4 regions of the Ruegeria sp. C9 genome follow, and region 4 is predicted to be linked to each of the others. Evidence: riboswitches for the same ligand, from Rfam matches in the RefSeq annotation. Region 4 holds a riboswitch; each other region holds the start of a gene.

Region 1 (3,981 bases), on a different contig from region 4:
AATCTGCGCTTGGTTTTGACGTTCCAAATGTGATTTCGATTAAGCACATCCCTATGGACAAGCGTCATGCCTCCAAAGTCGATCGTACGAAACTTGCACGCATCATAGAAACCTGACGCAATATGTCTCGTAGGCCACTGAACCTGCCCAACTCATCGCTCCCGTCGCTGTGCGCGTTAACAGAGGACTGAGTGTAGCGACGAAGTCATTGTTTTAGAATTTCCAATCAAAACCTGCACACCTTGGTCAGGGGAAATCTGCAATTGCCAGTTACATCTGGCCGCATGAAACATATAATCGCAGATACACTGTTAGGGTGCGCCCCGGCGAACGGTTGATACCCATTTCATTGCACAAAGATGTTCAGCTTGACGCGTCATCCAAATCCGCCACAAACCTCAAGCGTTTCTAACCCAGGACTACTAGCCGGCTTTCTTCTATGCCGCTGCAAGAATCTCAATTAAGCTCACCCACATAATCACGACTAATAACTGCGCGCTCGAGAACTTTGCTGCTCTGCATTTTAAATTGTATAAGCTGTTGTAATGCGTCGATGAACATAAAAGATTGAAATAGAGTTCTCTTGGCTCGGTAGCTTCAGATACCCAGGAGAAACGAGTATGGGGAAAGCAGATATGACAAAACCTACTTCCGCTCAGAAAAAACTTTCGGAACGGTTACCAGTTTATCTATCGTTGGCCTGTATCATATGCAGCTACCTTGTCTCCGCCGCTTCATTGCAAGCTTCTGAGCTTCCCTGGATCAAACTAGATAGAGAGGTTCAGGCGCCATCGGGCGCCAAATCACTCTGCAAAGATTATTCGTGGGCGTGCGCGAATACTCGTACTTCTGGTCTGCCAGAAGCGCAGGAGAAACAGATCGTTAAAGCGATTAACTTGCGCGTCAATCGGAGGATCCGCGCCGTTTCGGATCAAAACCAATACGGGACAAAGGAATACTGGACGCTACCAATGCAGGGGTCAGGGGATTGCGAAGATTTCGCTTTGCAAAAGAAGTTTGAACTAATGCAGAACGGCTTGGATCCTACGAAGCTACTTATTGCAACTGTCTTAGACACCAATCGCAGTGGCCATGCAGTTTTAGTTTATCGCTCGAGTGAAGGCGATTTGATTCTGGACAATGTCACCAACAGGATCAAATCGTGGAAGGAAACGAGGTATCTTTTCCTACGAATACAGGACCCAAATCACCCTGATCGTTGGGTACAGGTTTCTAGCGGCTAAAGACAATGTGGCGCGCCTTAGAGACGCGCCACAATAAAATTTTGGTCCTGCGACTACTGGTTGTTTCGCGGCAACCCAAGTTTAGGACACCGCTTCAAACTTTGGTCAAGCTTTCGCAGCGTTGTACAAACGCGGAGTCACCAGACCTGTACTGTTCAAACCGCGCATTGCCTTGGCTGCCGCAAGCACTGCCAGATCAGCAATCGGCTCAATGACGATTACCAGCATATAAGCGCCGCCAAAGGACAGAACCGACGCCATGGTTTCTGCGCCGAAACCCTGGCCGTAGAAGGCCCAGAACCCAACCCATGCGACTACTCCTCCCTGATACGTCGCACTTAGGGCAAGAGCTTGGCCATATTTGAGGTCAACATATGCTGTGCCGGGTGCGATGATGCGGCTGGCCAGTGCCTGTAGCGCAAATAGCGGCACCAGCAGAGTGGTCAGGTTGATGAAGTACTGCGGAAGATCGAACGGGGCAAAAAACACACCCTGAATCAGGAGACCAGCTGCCAATCCAAAAGCCGCGGGTGCAGCACCGAGAAGCAGAAACAGCGTCGACCCCAGGATGAAGTGGACTTCAGAGACACCAACCGGGAAATGCGGCAGGACTTCGAAGAAAAGGAAAACCCCAACGGTGGCGAGCACCGAGCGCATAACAAAAGATGCAGGTCCATTCGCACGCAATGTGGAAAACGTTTCTTTCGCTGCGTAAGTAGCCGCACCTGCGGCGGTAACATAGGAAAGCGCGATTTTGGCACCATTCACGATGCCCGGTTCGATATGCATGTTCTTTCTCCCTACCGCCTCACCCGGCGGCTTGTCAGGTTGAATCGACCGTAAGGCCGACAGGTTCAGTCTGGGCATAGCCCGGCGCTTTACGGCAGGTCTCCTGACTCACGGGTGCTCGCTCCGCCAACCTTCCCGGTTCCATTACGAACCAGTGGTGTCTTGGCATCGCTCTCCGCTCACAGTTGCGGGGGCAGTTACGGAATTGGCGCCATTGAAAACACCGAACCGTATTCCCTTTTAATCCTTTTGGCTTCCGCCATCAGGAACCGAAAACAAATCACCGCTACAATGGCGGCTTCGCCTGTGTCAATTGTCTTTGCGACCTATTCCAATGTAAACTCGACCGAAGCAGGATTCACGCAACCGGTCACGTGATCAACTGGGTAAACCAAGCGTTACCTGAAACCTCTTGAAGCTCTAGCTGCTAGAGGCTTTAAGATTCGAATTAATTCGCGATGGTGCGATCCAAATACGTTAAACTTGTGAACCAGGACGAGACCTATGCTTACAAGGCGCCATTTCATTCAATCCACCACAGCGCTGTTCTCGGCGTCTGCGGCCAGTCCATTGATCGCCAAAACCTGGCCAACCGCATCGCAGAAGACCTATTGGGACAGTCAGGTCACGCCAATTGGTTACGATCCAATGACCTCAAATCCGTGGGGTGTTCATGACCGTTTTTTACCAAGACGCGTCGCGGCAAATGATGGTTTGGTTCCAGGTGACATCCATGTGGATGCCGTCGCGCGCTATCTCTACCATATCGAAGAAGGCGGGACCGCAATGCGCTATGGCGTAGCGATCGCGCGCGGGAACCTTTACGAGCCCGGCACCTATGTTATCCGCCGAAAGGTCGAATGGCCACACTGGACACCAACCGCTTCAATGATCGAGCGCAACCCCGAATACGCGGAATTCCGGAATGGAATGGAGCCCGGGCCGAATAATGCTCTCGGCTCTCGTGCCCTTTATCTATACGTTGGAGACCGAGACACATATCTCAGAATTCACGGCACGCCTGAGCCAAGAAGCATCGGCGGTCGCGCAAGTTCTGGATGTGTGCGAATGATCATGGCTCATATCAATGACCTCTACCCAAACGTGAAAACCGGCTCGACCGCTTTCCTATACTCTGCCGAAGATAGCGTCACAGCCCGCTCATGAATATTGGGCAGCGTACATGGACGTCGCTGCCCTCATTTCGATCAGGCGTCGCGCGCAATGCAGATCGGAGCGCCATTCGTCGCGCGCAATGGTACCAATGTCGTCTCGACGGGTCCGCTGTGCTCATACCAAAAGCAATTGTCTTCGGGCAGGAGGCGCGCTGTGGTCAAATCCTGCGCCGGCCCTGCCAGCGCTACGACCGAATCTGGCACGTTGCCTGGTTCAAGTGCTTTGCTTTTGGCCCCAGTGAACTGGGCTGAGCAACCAGCCGTAATCGAGACTAACGTGATGGTAATTGCGATCCGTTTCTGCATTGATCTATTCCAAATTTTTTGCGTCATCTGCAATTAGATTGCATCCACACGGCCGGCCCGCAAGACGAAATGAACTAACAATATCGCAGGCAAAGAACCCGGATGAAAAAAATATAAAAGGTATTGAAGCTCTAGTTACTGTAGGAACTATTTACAAAGGACCATAGAGATTCTTGAGGTCCAATCATGTCATCCGATACCCATAGCCACGACCATGGCCACGAAAACAAACATGGTCACCACGCATGCGGTAGTGGCGGGTGTGGCGACATCGCCCCCGCCGGTCCAATTCCTGAAGGTGGTAGAAGCTTTCAGGTCTCTGGCCTTGATTGCGCCGAAGAGGTGGCGATCCTGAACCGTGTCGTCGGCCCGAAAGCAGGTGGTGAAGAGCATCTCGCATTTGATGTGATCAACGGTCGGATGACGCTTCTTGAAAGTGCTTCCAAGTTATCTGACGAAGATGTCAT
Region 2 (3,981 bases), 190 kb from region 4:
AGTGGATCAGCCCCTTCGGCATATTGCCCGCTCAGCTCGGTCAACGCGCCTGCAGCATCGCCGCGCAGGATCATATCCATCAGATCCAGCACCCGGCCCCGATCAGCCAGCCCGAGCATGGCGCGCACCTGATCCGCGCTGGTTTCACCGGCCCCGTGCGAGATCGCCTGATCCAGCAGTGAGGTCGCATCCCGCGCTGATCCCTCGGCGGCCCGGGTGATCAACGATAACGCATCCTCGGCAATCTGCGCCCCTTCGGCATCTGCAATCTTGCGCAGCAGACCGATCATATCCTCCGGCTCGATCCGGCGCAGATCAAAGCGCTGGCAACGGGACAGGACGGTCACCGGGACCTTGCGAATCTCGGTGGTGGCAAAGATGAACTTCACGTGTTCGGGGGGTTCTTCCAGCGTCTTGAGCAGCGCGTTGAAAGCGCTGGTCGACAGCATGTGAACCTCGTCGATGATATAGATCTTGTAGCGCGCGGACGCAGCGCGATAGCGTACGCTGTCGATGATCTCGCGGATGTCATTGACACCGGTGCGGCTGGCGGCGTCCATCTCCATCACATCGACATGGCGGCCCTCCATGATGGCTACGCAGTGTTCACATTGACCGCAGGGTTCGGTGGTAGGGCCGCCGCTGCCATCGGGACCGATGCAGTTCATACCCTTGGCTATGATCCGAGCGGTCGTCGTCTTGCCGGTACCGCGGATACCGGTCATGATGAAGGCCTGCGCGATCCGGTCCGCCTCGAAGGCGTTTTTCAGAGTGCGCACCATGGCGTCCTGACCGACCAGATCGGCAAAGGTTTCGGGGCGGTATTTACGGGCAAGAACCTGGTAGGCGGGGCTGGGCGTCTCGGTCATGTCTGCTCTGTCGGATTCGCGTTACGCCGCAGCGTAGAGGCCCTCGCCGCCCGCGTCCACAGCCAGCCGGGACGATTTTCATTTTGGAATGCGTGGGTATGCGGCTAAAATCCACTCTATTCTATTTACTGGACCAGTATGTTGTTGGGTGAAGTTTGTTTGGGGGGAGATTATGTCGCAACTGGTGGTTTATGCGTTGCAGGTTGGCGGAGGCACCTTGGCCTTGTCCTCGATGCCTGGGCGTGGAGGAACGTATACAGAAGACCTTGATCTTATCGCAGACTGGAAGCCGGGACTTGTGATCTCGATGACCACTGAGGTCGAGATGATTCAGGATGGTGCGCGGAATTTTGGCGCTGATATTCAGGGGCGTGCCAGCAGATGGGTGCATTTGCCGATCGAAGATTTTGGCACGCCACCCAAAGAGATTTTGGACCGCTGGCCCCGCGTTGGCGCGACTGCCCGTCAGGCGTTGTCAGGTGGTGGCCGTGTGCTAGTGCATTGCCGTGGTGGCTGTGGCCGATCCGGGATGGTGGTTCTGCGTCTGATGGTTGAATGCGGTGAACGGCCTGAGGCGGCATTGAAGCGATTGCGTACGGTGCGTCCTTGCGCAGTCGAGACAAATGCCCAGATGCTTTGGGCCGTTGAACCGGCCCGTGTTCAAGCCGTTTGACGGCTCAGACACCAACATGTGGCGAGATTTCGCCACCGTTGTGCTGCACCAGAAGCGAAGCCTCAAGCATGGCGCAAGGAGGATTCCTTAGCAGGTCTGCGGGTAGGCTGCGGTACTCGGTTCCGAACATCATGTCTGCGTAGTCATCCAGCCGGCCGGTATCGATTTCAGGATCGGTTCCGCAGAATACACGTATCTGGTCGCATTGGGCGCGAAAGCGGGCGGTGCATCCTTCCGGGCAGTGCGACAGATCTATGGTGCCTTCAATCTCAAACTCAGTTTTCGTGACCGGTTTTGTGGCGGACATGGCCTGCGTCAGAGCCCGCGCCATCTGTGCCAATGCGGGGCAGGGTGCGCCAGTACGTTGGCACACGGTCGCCGCGAATTCGTGTGTTTTGGTCTTCCAGATCATCAATGCGCCCTCCGCGCGCAAGGCGAGGGCGTGGCACAGGTTGGTCGTTGCGGAGCACGATCAAACCCGTCCCGGACACCCCGCCCGAGTTTCGGTTCTACATCTGATGGCAGGTCTCCTGACTTGCGGGTCATCGCTTTGCCGACCTTCCCAGCCTTCAAGGCCAGTGGTATCTCGGCATTGCTCTCCGCTTACAGTTGCGGGGGCAGTCTCGGACTAGGTTCTTTCCGGATTTATCCGGGCAGAACCGCACCGTGTTCCCTTTTCATCCCGGCCCGATTGGGCGCGAGAACCATCGCGACATGGCTAGCGGCTGCGCCGTGCCCGAGTCAAGAAGATTGCGTCAGGCAAGTGACGTACGGTCCAGCCACGTCAACCTTGACTTGAGGCGCTTCGGGTGAACTGATCAGTTCAGTCGGTATTGGAGGGCACCATGTTGGACACGCAGCTGGCGGTTGTGACCGAGGATTTTCAAATCCCGTCCGGCCCGGCAATGCTGTCGGCGCGTCTTTACCGTCCGGTAGCCGACCCCGAAAAGGTGGTCGTCATAAACGGTGCGACTGGGGTGCCAAGGGATTACTATCAGCACTTCGCCCGGTGGCTCGCCGAAGAACAGGGCATGGCCTGCCTGACTTACGATTACCGGGATTTTGGTCACTCTTTGGTGGGTTCGCAAAAGCGGTCAAATGTCACCATGGCCGATTGGGCGTTGATCGACATTCCAGCCGCCCGGGCCGAGATGCGCCGACGATTTCCGCAGGCCAAGCTATGGAGCATCGGTCATTCCTTGGGCGGAATGTTTGGCCCGATCCAACCCGATATCGATCAGATCGACAGGATGATCTGTGTCTGTTCGGGTCTGGTAACGCTGGCGGATCACCCTTGGCCTTATCGCGCTTTGGCGGCGTTGTTCTGGTATGGTCACGCGCCGCTGGTGGTCAAGGCGCTTGGCTACCTGCCCGGGCGGTTGGTCGGGTTTGGATCGGACCTGCCTGCCCAAGTCTATTGGCAATGGCGCAAATGGTGCACCGCCCCCAAAAGCTATGTGCCAGAGATCGGCACGACACTGCCCGCCGCCCGCTGGAAAGACTTGGGCAAACGTGTCGATCTGTTTACCTTCGCAGATGATGAAATGGTGCCGCCGGATGCTGTCTGGCGTCTTGCCGATCTCTATGGACCCAAAGCCGGGCGCCATCTGCTTGCACCAAGCGAATTAGGAGTGTCCAAGATCGGCCATATCGGTGCATTCGCAAGACGGAATGCGGCAGTCTGGCCTAGACTGATCGCCTGATAGCGCTGGGCACCGGTAGGTCGGTGCCCGGCTTCGTTATAGCCCTTTACGGGATTTTTTCTCGTGCATCACGCTGCGCACCATCTTGCCGAACGCCTTGTCGCGGGCGCGGGCCTGCGCCACCGAAGCGGAATTGTGTTGGTCTTCGCGCCGCAGCTTGCGCCAGCGGTCCAGCCGCGCGGGATCAAGCGTACCAGCGTCGATTGCCGCCTGCACCGCACATCCGGGCTCGGTCTCGTGCTGACAATCCGAGAAGCGGCAATTCAGGCTGAGGTCTGAGATGTCCGAGAACACCTCATCCAACCCCTCTTGCGCATCTAGCAGACGTAACGCGCGCAGGCCGGGCGTATCGATCAGCCAGCCGCCATTGTGCATGCGATGCAAGGCGCGTGAGGTTGTTGTGTGCCTGCCGCGCGCATCGTCTTCGCGAATACCTGCGGTGGCCTGATCCTGCCCCGTCATCCCGTTGGCGAGCGTCGTTTTCCCAACGCCGGATGATCCAAGCAAGGCGCTGGTTTGTCCTTTCGGACACCACGACAGAACTTGTTCGAGATCGCCGTGATCCAGCGCGTTGACCGCAAGTACCGTCAGAAACGGGGCGAGCGATTGGGCTTGATCTACATAAAGGCTCGGATCATCGCACATGTCCGATTTGGTCAGAACGACCACCGGATAGCAGCCTGCCTGATGTGCCAGCGCAAGATACCGCTCCAATCGTGGCATATTGAAATCGGCG
Region 3 (3,981 bases), on a different contig from region 4:
TCACGCCGTGATCTGGGCACCAGGCACCGCATTCGGGGATGGTCTTGGCGCCCATGACCGGACCTGCATACAACCCCGCAGCCAGTGCCATCTGCGCCAGAGCGGCCTGCGCCGCGACCTCACCGCCGGTGTCGCACAGATGCGCCAGCCGCCGCAGGGTCGAGACAGGCAGGGTAGAGTAATCATCCAGCCGCGTATCCTCGCGACCGTCTGCGGGCAGTACGGCCAGTGCAATCCCTTTGGCCTGCGCCAGCGCCAGAACCTGCTGCAAGCCGTAGGCCCAATAGGGCACTCCACCGATCAGACGGATCAGGATGCCCTTTGCGCCCTCCAGTGTCTGCTCGACATAGGTGTCGACTGAGAGGGGATGCTTCAGCGCCGTCAGATTGGCCAGCCGCATCGTTGGCATGCGTCCTTCAGGCCCACCTCCACGATGCCATCCCGCCGCGAAAGCGCCAAGGTCACTGTCGGAAAAGGACAGCACCACCAGGTCCGCCGGGCTTTGGCCCAGATCGGTCGGGGTCTCGGTTTCTTCGAGCCCATGGCTTTCGCGGAAGACGACGTGCATAAGTCTTACTCGGCAGCCTCGGTTACACCCACGAGGATATCGCGGATCTCGGCCTCTTTGATATCGTCATGCTCGGCAATGACCACAAGGCGCGAGCGACGGTCTTCGCCGGGCTCCCACGGGCGGTCATATTGGTGACGCACGCGCGCACCGACGGCCTGAACCAGTAGGCGCATGGGCTTGCCCTGAACGGCGGCATAGCCTTTGACGCGCAGGATATTCAACTCGTTGGCCAATCGCTCAATCTTGGCGACCAGATCAATCGGATCGGTTTGCTCGGGCAGTTCAACGATGATGCTTTCGAAATCGTCATGCTCGTGATCGTGATGGCCGTCGTGATGGCTGGGACGCGCGTCCATGTCATCCTCGGCCGCGGCTTCTAGACCCAGTACGACGCGGACGTCCACGGCACCCTCGGCCACTTCGACAACGGGCATGGGGCGGGGCGCTTCGGCGGCGATGATCTCTTTCGCTTTCGCAACGCCTTCCGGGCCAGCCAGATCGGGCTTGGTCAGCAGAATGATGTCGGCGCAGGAAATCTGATCCTCGAACACCTCGGACAAGGGAGTTTCATGATCAATCGAGTCATCTGCCATGCGTTGCGCATCCACCGCCTCGACATTCGGAGCGAACCGACCAGCGGCCACGGCCTCGGCATCGGCCAGAGCAATCACGCCATCGACGGTGATTTTCGAGCGGATATCGGGCCAGTCGAACGCCTTCAGCAGCGGTTTTGGCAGGGCAAGACCGGAGGTTTCGATCAGGATGTGATCGGGGCGCGGCTCTAGTGCCATCAGGGCTTCAATGGTCGGGATGAAATCATCGGCCACGGTGCAGCAGATGCAACCATTGGCCAGTTCCATGATGTTTTCCGCCGGGCAATCAGGAATGGCGCAGGACTTCAGGATATCGCCATCGACGCCGACATCGCCGAATTCGTTGACGACCACCGCCAGACGCTTGCCCTGCGGGTTCTGCATCAGATGGCGCACCAGTGTGGTTTTGCCCGAGCCCAAAAAGCCGGTGATCACAGTGACGGGGAGTTTCTCGAGATTGCTCATTTCAGGGCTCCAATCGGGGGAATGCGGGCCGCACAGTTTTTGCGGAAATGTTCGGGACGTTCGCGCCATTTGACCAAACCGTCCTCGGTGGCGAGGTATTTGGCTGCGCCTTCGACGATGGTTTCGACATGGTCGATCTCGTTCAGATGCTCATACACGAAAGTCCAGCGATCCGGTCCTCCGCGTAGCACGATCGAGCAGCCTTCATCGCAATTCGACAGGCATTCCACAGCTTTCAAGGTAATGCCTTCGGGCAGGCCCGCCTGTTCAAGCGCCTTGTGCAGCAACGTGCCGGGGCGCTGGGCGTCATCCTCGACAGGCAGCCCGCGACGGCAGGTAGTGCAAACCAGCAGTTCGACCGGTGCGGTCTCGGTCATGTCTCTCATCCCCCCAAATCCTCTTCGTGGGGGACGGGGTTTCATGCGGGCCGATCACAGCCCCACACCGGAACACCCCGTCCGGTTTCATCTTCGGGCGTTGGCAGGTCTCCCGGCTTGCGGATGTCAGAGGAGGCCTCTGTCGGATGTCCCGCCTTCCCGGCCATACTGCCAGTGGCTTTGGGCACCCTCTCCGGTCACGGTCGCGGGGGCGGCTGCGTTTGACGGCAAAAACCGCTGACGCATTCCCTTTTCATCTGCTCTCGCAGACACCAACGAAAGGGACATGCGGCAGGGCAGGGTTGCTTGTCAAGCGAGTCGCGCCGATCCGTGAAAAAGCGGATAAAAAGCGACCTGTCGGGGTCGCTGGGCGGCATGATACTTCTGCAACGACGTGCTGGCATGGCAGCAAGATGCGAACAGGAGGATACCGCGCATGAAAGTAGGGTTTATCGGGCTGGGGAATGTAGGGGGCAAGCTATCTGGATCGCTGCTACGAAACGGTATCGATCTGACGGTTCATGACCTGAACCCGGATCTGGTGACCGAATTCGTCGCCAAGGGTGCCAAAGCCGCCAAAAGCCCGGCGCAACTGATGCGCGATTGCGATGCTGTTATAACCTGTTTGCCTTCTCCTGCGGCCTCGGATGCGGTGATGCAGGAAATGTTGCCAGAGGTCGGCCCTGGCAAAATCTGGATGGAAATGTCGACCACCGACGAAGCCGAAGTCAAACGCCTTGGCGCAATGGTCATCGAACGAGGCGGCGCAGCGGTGGATTGCCCGGTTTCGGGCGGATGTCACCGGGCAGCGACGGGTAATATCTCGATCTTCGCAGGCTGTGATCGTGAGACTTTTGAACGTATCCTGCCATTCCTGACCACCATGGGGCGGCGCATTTTGCACACGGGCGATCTGGGCTCGGCCTCTGTTCTGAAGGTGTTGACCAATTATCTGGCGACCGCCAACCTGATCACCTGCGCCGAGGCATTGGTGACAGCCAAGGCCGCCGGCATGGACCTTGGAACCACCTATGAGGCGATCAAGATATCGTCAGGCACATCCTTCGTGCACGAGACCGAAAGTCAGGTCATCCTGAACGGCTCGCGCGATATTTCCTTCACCATGGACCTGGTGAAAAAAGATATCGGTCTGTTTCAGGAGGTCGCCGACCGTGCCGGAGTTCCCCTTGAGATAAACCCATTGATGATCAAGATTTTCGAAGATGGCATCGCGCGATATGGTGAGCGTGAACTGTCCCCGAACATCATCAGGCGGCTAGAGGACGCGACCGGACTGGAGATCCAGGCGCCAGGGTTTCCAACCGAGATGCTGGACGACGAGCCAGAAGAACCGGGTTATGAGGTGATCCCGCAGAATCGGTAGATCAAATAATCGGCAAGTGTTGCGGCTGTCTGGCGACCTGGTTGGACAAAATTCTGGGGCTATTCTAAACAGATCAACAGGAGTCCGACACCGGCACAGGCAAGAGAATAACTTATGACGAATGAGACCTTTCTCATCGTAACAACGATGAAAAACGAAGGGCCTTTCATGATCGATTGGGTGGCCTACAACCACGCAATCGGTTTTGATGACATTCTGATTTATACCAATGATTGCGCTGATGGTACTGATGCCATGGGCGAACGGCTGCAAGTGCTTGGCTGGGCTCACCACGAGCGAAACAGACTGGGTCCGCGCGCCGCGCCGCAGGTTCGTGCATTTTCGCTTGCGCGGAATCACCCAAGCTATCTGTCATCGGATTGGATTCTCAGTTTGGATGTGGACGAGTATATCAATATCCGTTTGCCCAATAGTGATATAAGAAGCCTCGTTGAGGCCAGCGGCGTGGCGGACGCGATCTCGATCTGCTGGCGCATGTTCGGAAATGCGGGTCAGAACGATTTCGTTGATCGACCTGTACCTGAGACTTTCTTTCTGGCCGCCACCGAAGACAGCTATCCGCATCACCGG
Region 4 (3,981 bases):
GCAATCCGATCCAGCGTTCGTTCTTGACGGCATCAGTCTGCGACATGACGGGATGTTCCTGCAGGAACTTGAAGGTGTCCTCGGCGCCATTGCCGGTCTGATAATCCAACAAAACCAGGAATTCCGGGTTCGATGCGGCAACGGCCTCCCACGAAGTGCGGCCCCAGCTCGTGTCCATGTCATGAGTGACGTTTTCACCACCAGCGGCTGTGATCATCGCATCGGGAATCGCGAATTTACCGGCGGTAAACGGAGCATCTGCAGGACCATCCAGAAGAAAGACGCGGGGCTTGGGCAGTTCAGCAGTCTTGGCTTCGATCGCTGCCAGCTGCTCTTTCCAGCCCGAGACCAGAGCCTCGGCCTTGTCTTCGACTTGCATCACCTTGCCCAAGCGCAACACATCGCCAAACAGAAGATCCATGCTGGCTTCGGGGCGATCCTTGTCCAGATGGACACAGCTTTCCGTTAGAACCAAGGTCTTGATTCCGAACGGTTCCAATGTATCTGGGGTCACATCACCACCCGGCTTCATGCCATAGTACCAACCTGCAAAGAACAGGTCGGGTTCAACCGCCACCAGGTTTTCGACGGTCGGATATTTCGGCGCAAGCTCGGGGATGTCGCCGCGCAGGGCATCAAAATCAGGGCTGGTCTTGTACCAGCCGGTGATGCCGGTCAGGCCGACGATCTTGTCCTGCAGACCCAACGCAAAGGCCATATCGGTCATGTTCATGTCATGCACAACCAGGCGCTCGGGCGCGGTATCAAAAACCAGCGGTTCGCCGCAGTTGTCTACGGTGACTTCTTGCGCAGCAGCACCGCTTGCCATGGCGGTGGCCAACGCCACGGGCCAGATGTATTTCATCTCAGTGTGTTCCTTTGACTAAGTTGAGACTGTGGTTCTTCGAATATCAAGCGCCGGAATCACGCGGCCTTCGTGGAGAAAGCAGAGGAAATCAACGCCAAAAGTTTCGCGGACTCTTTCGGGTGTCAGCACCTTGTCCACCGACCCAAACTCGATCATGCGGGTCGATTTCATCAGCGCCACATGTGTGGCGAATTCGGGGATCATGACCAGATCGTGTACGATCATGACCACGGTGATCCCAAGCTCGGCGACCAAAGACAGCATCCGCCCTTTTGCATCAGGATCCAGATGGTTGGTAGGTTCGTCCAGAAACAGCAACGAAGGGTTCTGCGCCAAAGCGCGCGCGATATGGGCACGCTGACGTTCGCCTCCGGACAGTTGGGCCATGCGCTTGTCCGCGAGATTGGCGAGACCGGTCAGGTCTAAAATCCGGTCCAGCTCTTGCGTGTGGCCTTCGGCAGATCGGTCCGCACGGATGGGTATTTGCCCCAGCGCAACATAATCGCGTAACGCCAAGCGTCCATCGGGCAGTTCCTGCTGACCTACCACTGCAATCATGCGCGCACGCTCTTTGGCGGAGAGCTGTTTCAGACTGCGTCCTTTGATCCGAACATCGCCAAGTGCCAGCGGCTCAGCGCCGCACAACAGATTGAGAAGCGTCGTTTTCCCCGCCCCGTTCGGGCCGGCGATGGCTAGAATGGAACCCTCGTCCAACTCGAACGAGACGCCCTGCAACAGGACATCTCCGTTAAGGGCATAATACTCAAGGTTTTCGGCAATCAGAAAGGGTCGCAACGTCATTGCGATGCCCCCTGTTCGATCCGCGGCATGCGCGAGAGGGTTTTATTGAACAACGCCTGCGGGCGATCAGTGGCGTTTGTCCAGCCATCCGGGCTTTCACGATACTGCGCTGCAAACTCAGCCAGCGCCTGCACCTCATCCGCGGTCTGAATGCCACCAAAAAGGTATTGCGCCTTTCCTACGGCCTGGAACCCAACCGTTCTGGGACTATTGCAGCCTGCCATGCAAGACGACGCGCGGATCGCAAAACTGCGAGGTAATTTCCCAGTCAACGCATCGCAAATTTCATCAAGGCGCAGCCCTTCAGTGCAGCTTTCGCAGACTAGAATGAAATGATCAGGCGCATCTGGCATGGTCCACTCCACCTGTTTCCAAGCGCATGCGGAAGCTGCCGACAATGTAAACACGCGATTGACGCGCCATCAAAGCCTCCTTCCAGGACGCCCCGCCCCGGGTTGGTTGAACATCTGATGGCAGGTCTCCTGACTTGCGGGTCCGCGCTCGGCCAACCTTCCCGACCCTGTGGACCAGTGGCTGTTTGGCCTTGCTCACCGCTTACAGTTGCGGGGGCAGTTACGGAATTGGCACCATTTTGGCAAACCTCACCGTATTCCCTTTTCATCCCGCGGCAACGCCACCGGGAACCATCAATCGACTGAGTGCCCGAGAACACCGGACACGTCAATGATAAAGTCGAAGGCGCTCAACTCTGGTCGAGGATCGAGCGCGGGCAACCACGTGTCCGTAGCACCAACCGAATGGGTTGGGCTGCGCGCCGAATTTGTCTGGCCACGGTTGTCCATAGTTGGTGTGTTTGGAAATTAGACAATCTGAGGTAAGCTGAACAAATTTAGAGGTTTAGCTTTGTCAGCACCTTACCCCTGTTTGATCATTGCCTGGGTTTATCCAAGGAGACGGTTCTTTGACACATGTTTCGCAAAACGCATTGCCGCCGGATATTGTTGATGATGTCATTGACCACAATCTCGAGGCCGTTGCACGGTGGAAAGGCCATCGCTTAAGGGCTCAGCATGGGCGCAGTCACGGGTGTGTGGCTGCAATATTCACCGTCAGAAACGATCTACCAGAACAGTTCCGTCACGGCCTGTTTGAACAGCCCGCAGCCTATTCAGCCGCACTTCGCTTTTCCAACGGCGCGCATCTGGATGACCGGAAATCGGATGCCCACGGGATGGCGATCAAGCTTTTTGACGTGCCTGGCCCCAAGCTGATCGACGCCGAAGCACTTGCGCATCTGGGGACCACACAACTCAGCGACGAGTTCGATTTTGTATTGGTCGATCAGGATGTGTTTCCCAGCTACGTCCCCGATGAATATGAGCGATTGGGCAGGCTTGTCGCCACATTACAAGCGGTCCAGCACGCGATCAAAGGGCGACGAAAATGGAGCCTTAGGTTGATCACCAAAGGGCTGCGCGCAGGATTTCGAGCCTTCCTCACTCGTGAAGGCAAGCGTCAGTTTCGCGTCGCGAGTGATTTCGCCTCGAACTATATGCACTCGCCTTTTGAGGTCCATTTCTGGTCGACAACACCGTATCGGCTGGGCCCGGATCTAACAGTCCGATACCTAGCCCGCAGCGCTAAACCAAAAGTTCCGGCACATCCGGTAGACGACCCAGATGGGATCGGGCAGTGTTTGCGGCAAGACGTGGCCGATGGAGATAATCACTTCGAGCTGTGTGTGATTGAGCCCCCGCGCCCGGCCGACGAATTCGATGTGCTAGACAATCGCATCCGGTGGGCATGCGATCCGCAACCAGATGCACCTCTTGATCCGTACCATCATACCGTCACGCCCGTGGCGGATATCACGATTCCCAAAGGTGCAGAATTTGATCCGCAGAATGGCGACGCGATGAGCTTCTCGCCCTGGCGTGTCACGGCAGATCACGAACCTTTAGGACCGATTAATGCGATCCGGCTCAGAACCTATCTGAGCCTGGCCCGCGCCCGGTTCCCGAACCGATGACCAAACGGAGATGTATTGATGCTGGACGTTGATGATCTGATCAAACTCGGATTCAAGATCTCCCCACCCGTTACGAGTTATTTGGCCGCGATCAGGCTTGCAAACGCCGCGAAGATCCACCGACCGCGGCCCTATACAATGGGCGCAGACTACACGACATGGCCCGGCGTGTTTTCCCATCGCTGGATCGGTCGGCATACGACGCCAGAAGACCTCTCACCCGTCCTGCCGTCGGAAAGCGAAGTTGCTGATCTCTTTCGCCGACGGACACAAATGGATGGCAGCCCGCTTACCTTGATGTGCCCGCAAGGATCGACACTAT

Evidence for each region. Region 4 has a riboswitch for cobalamin ahead of ACR0NE_RS01175 (DUF1636 family protein). Riboswitches for the same ligand answer to the same signal wherever they lie in the genome.
Region 1: linked by a shared signal. The riboswitch ahead of ACR0NE_RS16605 (energy-coupling factor ABC transporter permease) and the one ahead of ACR0NE_RS01175 (DUF1636 family protein) in region 4 are both predicted to bind cobalamin.
Region 2: linked by a shared signal. The riboswitch ahead of ACR0NE_RS00240 (hypothetical protein) and the one ahead of ACR0NE_RS01175 (DUF1636 family protein) in region 4 are both predicted to bind cobalamin.
Region 3: linked by a shared signal. The riboswitch ahead of ACR0NE_RS11010 (DUF1636 family protein) and the one ahead of ACR0NE_RS01175 (DUF1636 family protein) in region 4 are both predicted to bind cobalamin.

Annotation. Positions count from the first base shown of each region.
Region 1 covers NZ_JBQFRU010000006.1:168,847-172,827, forward strand. The annotation lists gene ACR0NE_RS16595 (AMP-binding protein) at 1-116, shown strand, start outside; gene ACR0NE_RS16600 (transglutaminase-like cysteine peptidase) at 621-1,244, shown strand; gene ACR0NE_RS16605 (energy-coupling factor ABC transporter permease) at 1,350-2,033, opposite strand; cobalamin riboswitch at 2,110-2,322, opposite strand; gene ACR0NE_RS16610 (L,D-transpeptidase) at 2,538-3,200, shown strand; gene ACR0NE_RS16615 (hypothetical protein) at 3,242-3,514, opposite strand; gene ACR0NE_RS16620 (heavy metal translocating P-type ATPase) at 3,701-3,981, shown strand, end outside.
Region 2 covers NZ_JBQFRU010000001.1:50,921-54,901, reverse strand. The annotation lists gene ACR0NE_RS00250 (DNA polymerase III subunit gamma/tau) at 1-869, opposite strand, end outside; gene ACR0NE_RS00245 (phosphatase domain-containing protein) at 1,042-1,542, shown strand; gene ACR0NE_RS00240 (hypothetical protein) at 1,547-1,954, opposite strand; cobalamin riboswitch at 2,046-2,265, opposite strand; gene ACR0NE_RS00235 (alpha/beta fold hydrolase) at 2,388-3,245, shown strand; gene rsgA (ribosome small subunit-dependent GTPase A) at 3,282-3,981, opposite strand, start outside.
Region 3 covers NZ_JBQFRU010000003.1:555,427-559,407, forward strand. The annotation lists gene cobN (cobaltochelatase subunit CobN) at 1-568, opposite strand, end outside; gene cobW (cobalamin biosynthesis protein CobW) at 574-1,629, opposite strand; gene ACR0NE_RS11010 (DUF1636 family protein) at 1,626-2,006, opposite strand; cobalamin riboswitch at 2,092-2,298, opposite strand; gene ACR0NE_RS11015 (NAD(P)-dependent oxidoreductase) at 2,404-3,390, shown strand; gene ACR0NE_RS11020 (glycosyltransferase family 2 protein) at 3,505-3,981, shown strand, end outside.
Region 4 covers NZ_JBQFRU010000001.1:237,871-241,851, reverse strand. The annotation lists gene ACR0NE_RS01185 (ABC transporter substrate-binding protein) at 1-865, opposite strand, end outside; gene ACR0NE_RS01180 (ABC transporter ATP-binding protein) at 884-1,669, opposite strand; gene ACR0NE_RS01175 (DUF1636 family protein) at 1,666-2,022, opposite strand; cobalamin riboswitch at 2,125-2,333, opposite strand; gene ACR0NE_RS01170 (catalase family protein) at 2,592-3,659, shown strand; gene ACR0NE_RS01165 (peroxidase family protein) at 3,678-3,981, shown strand, end outside.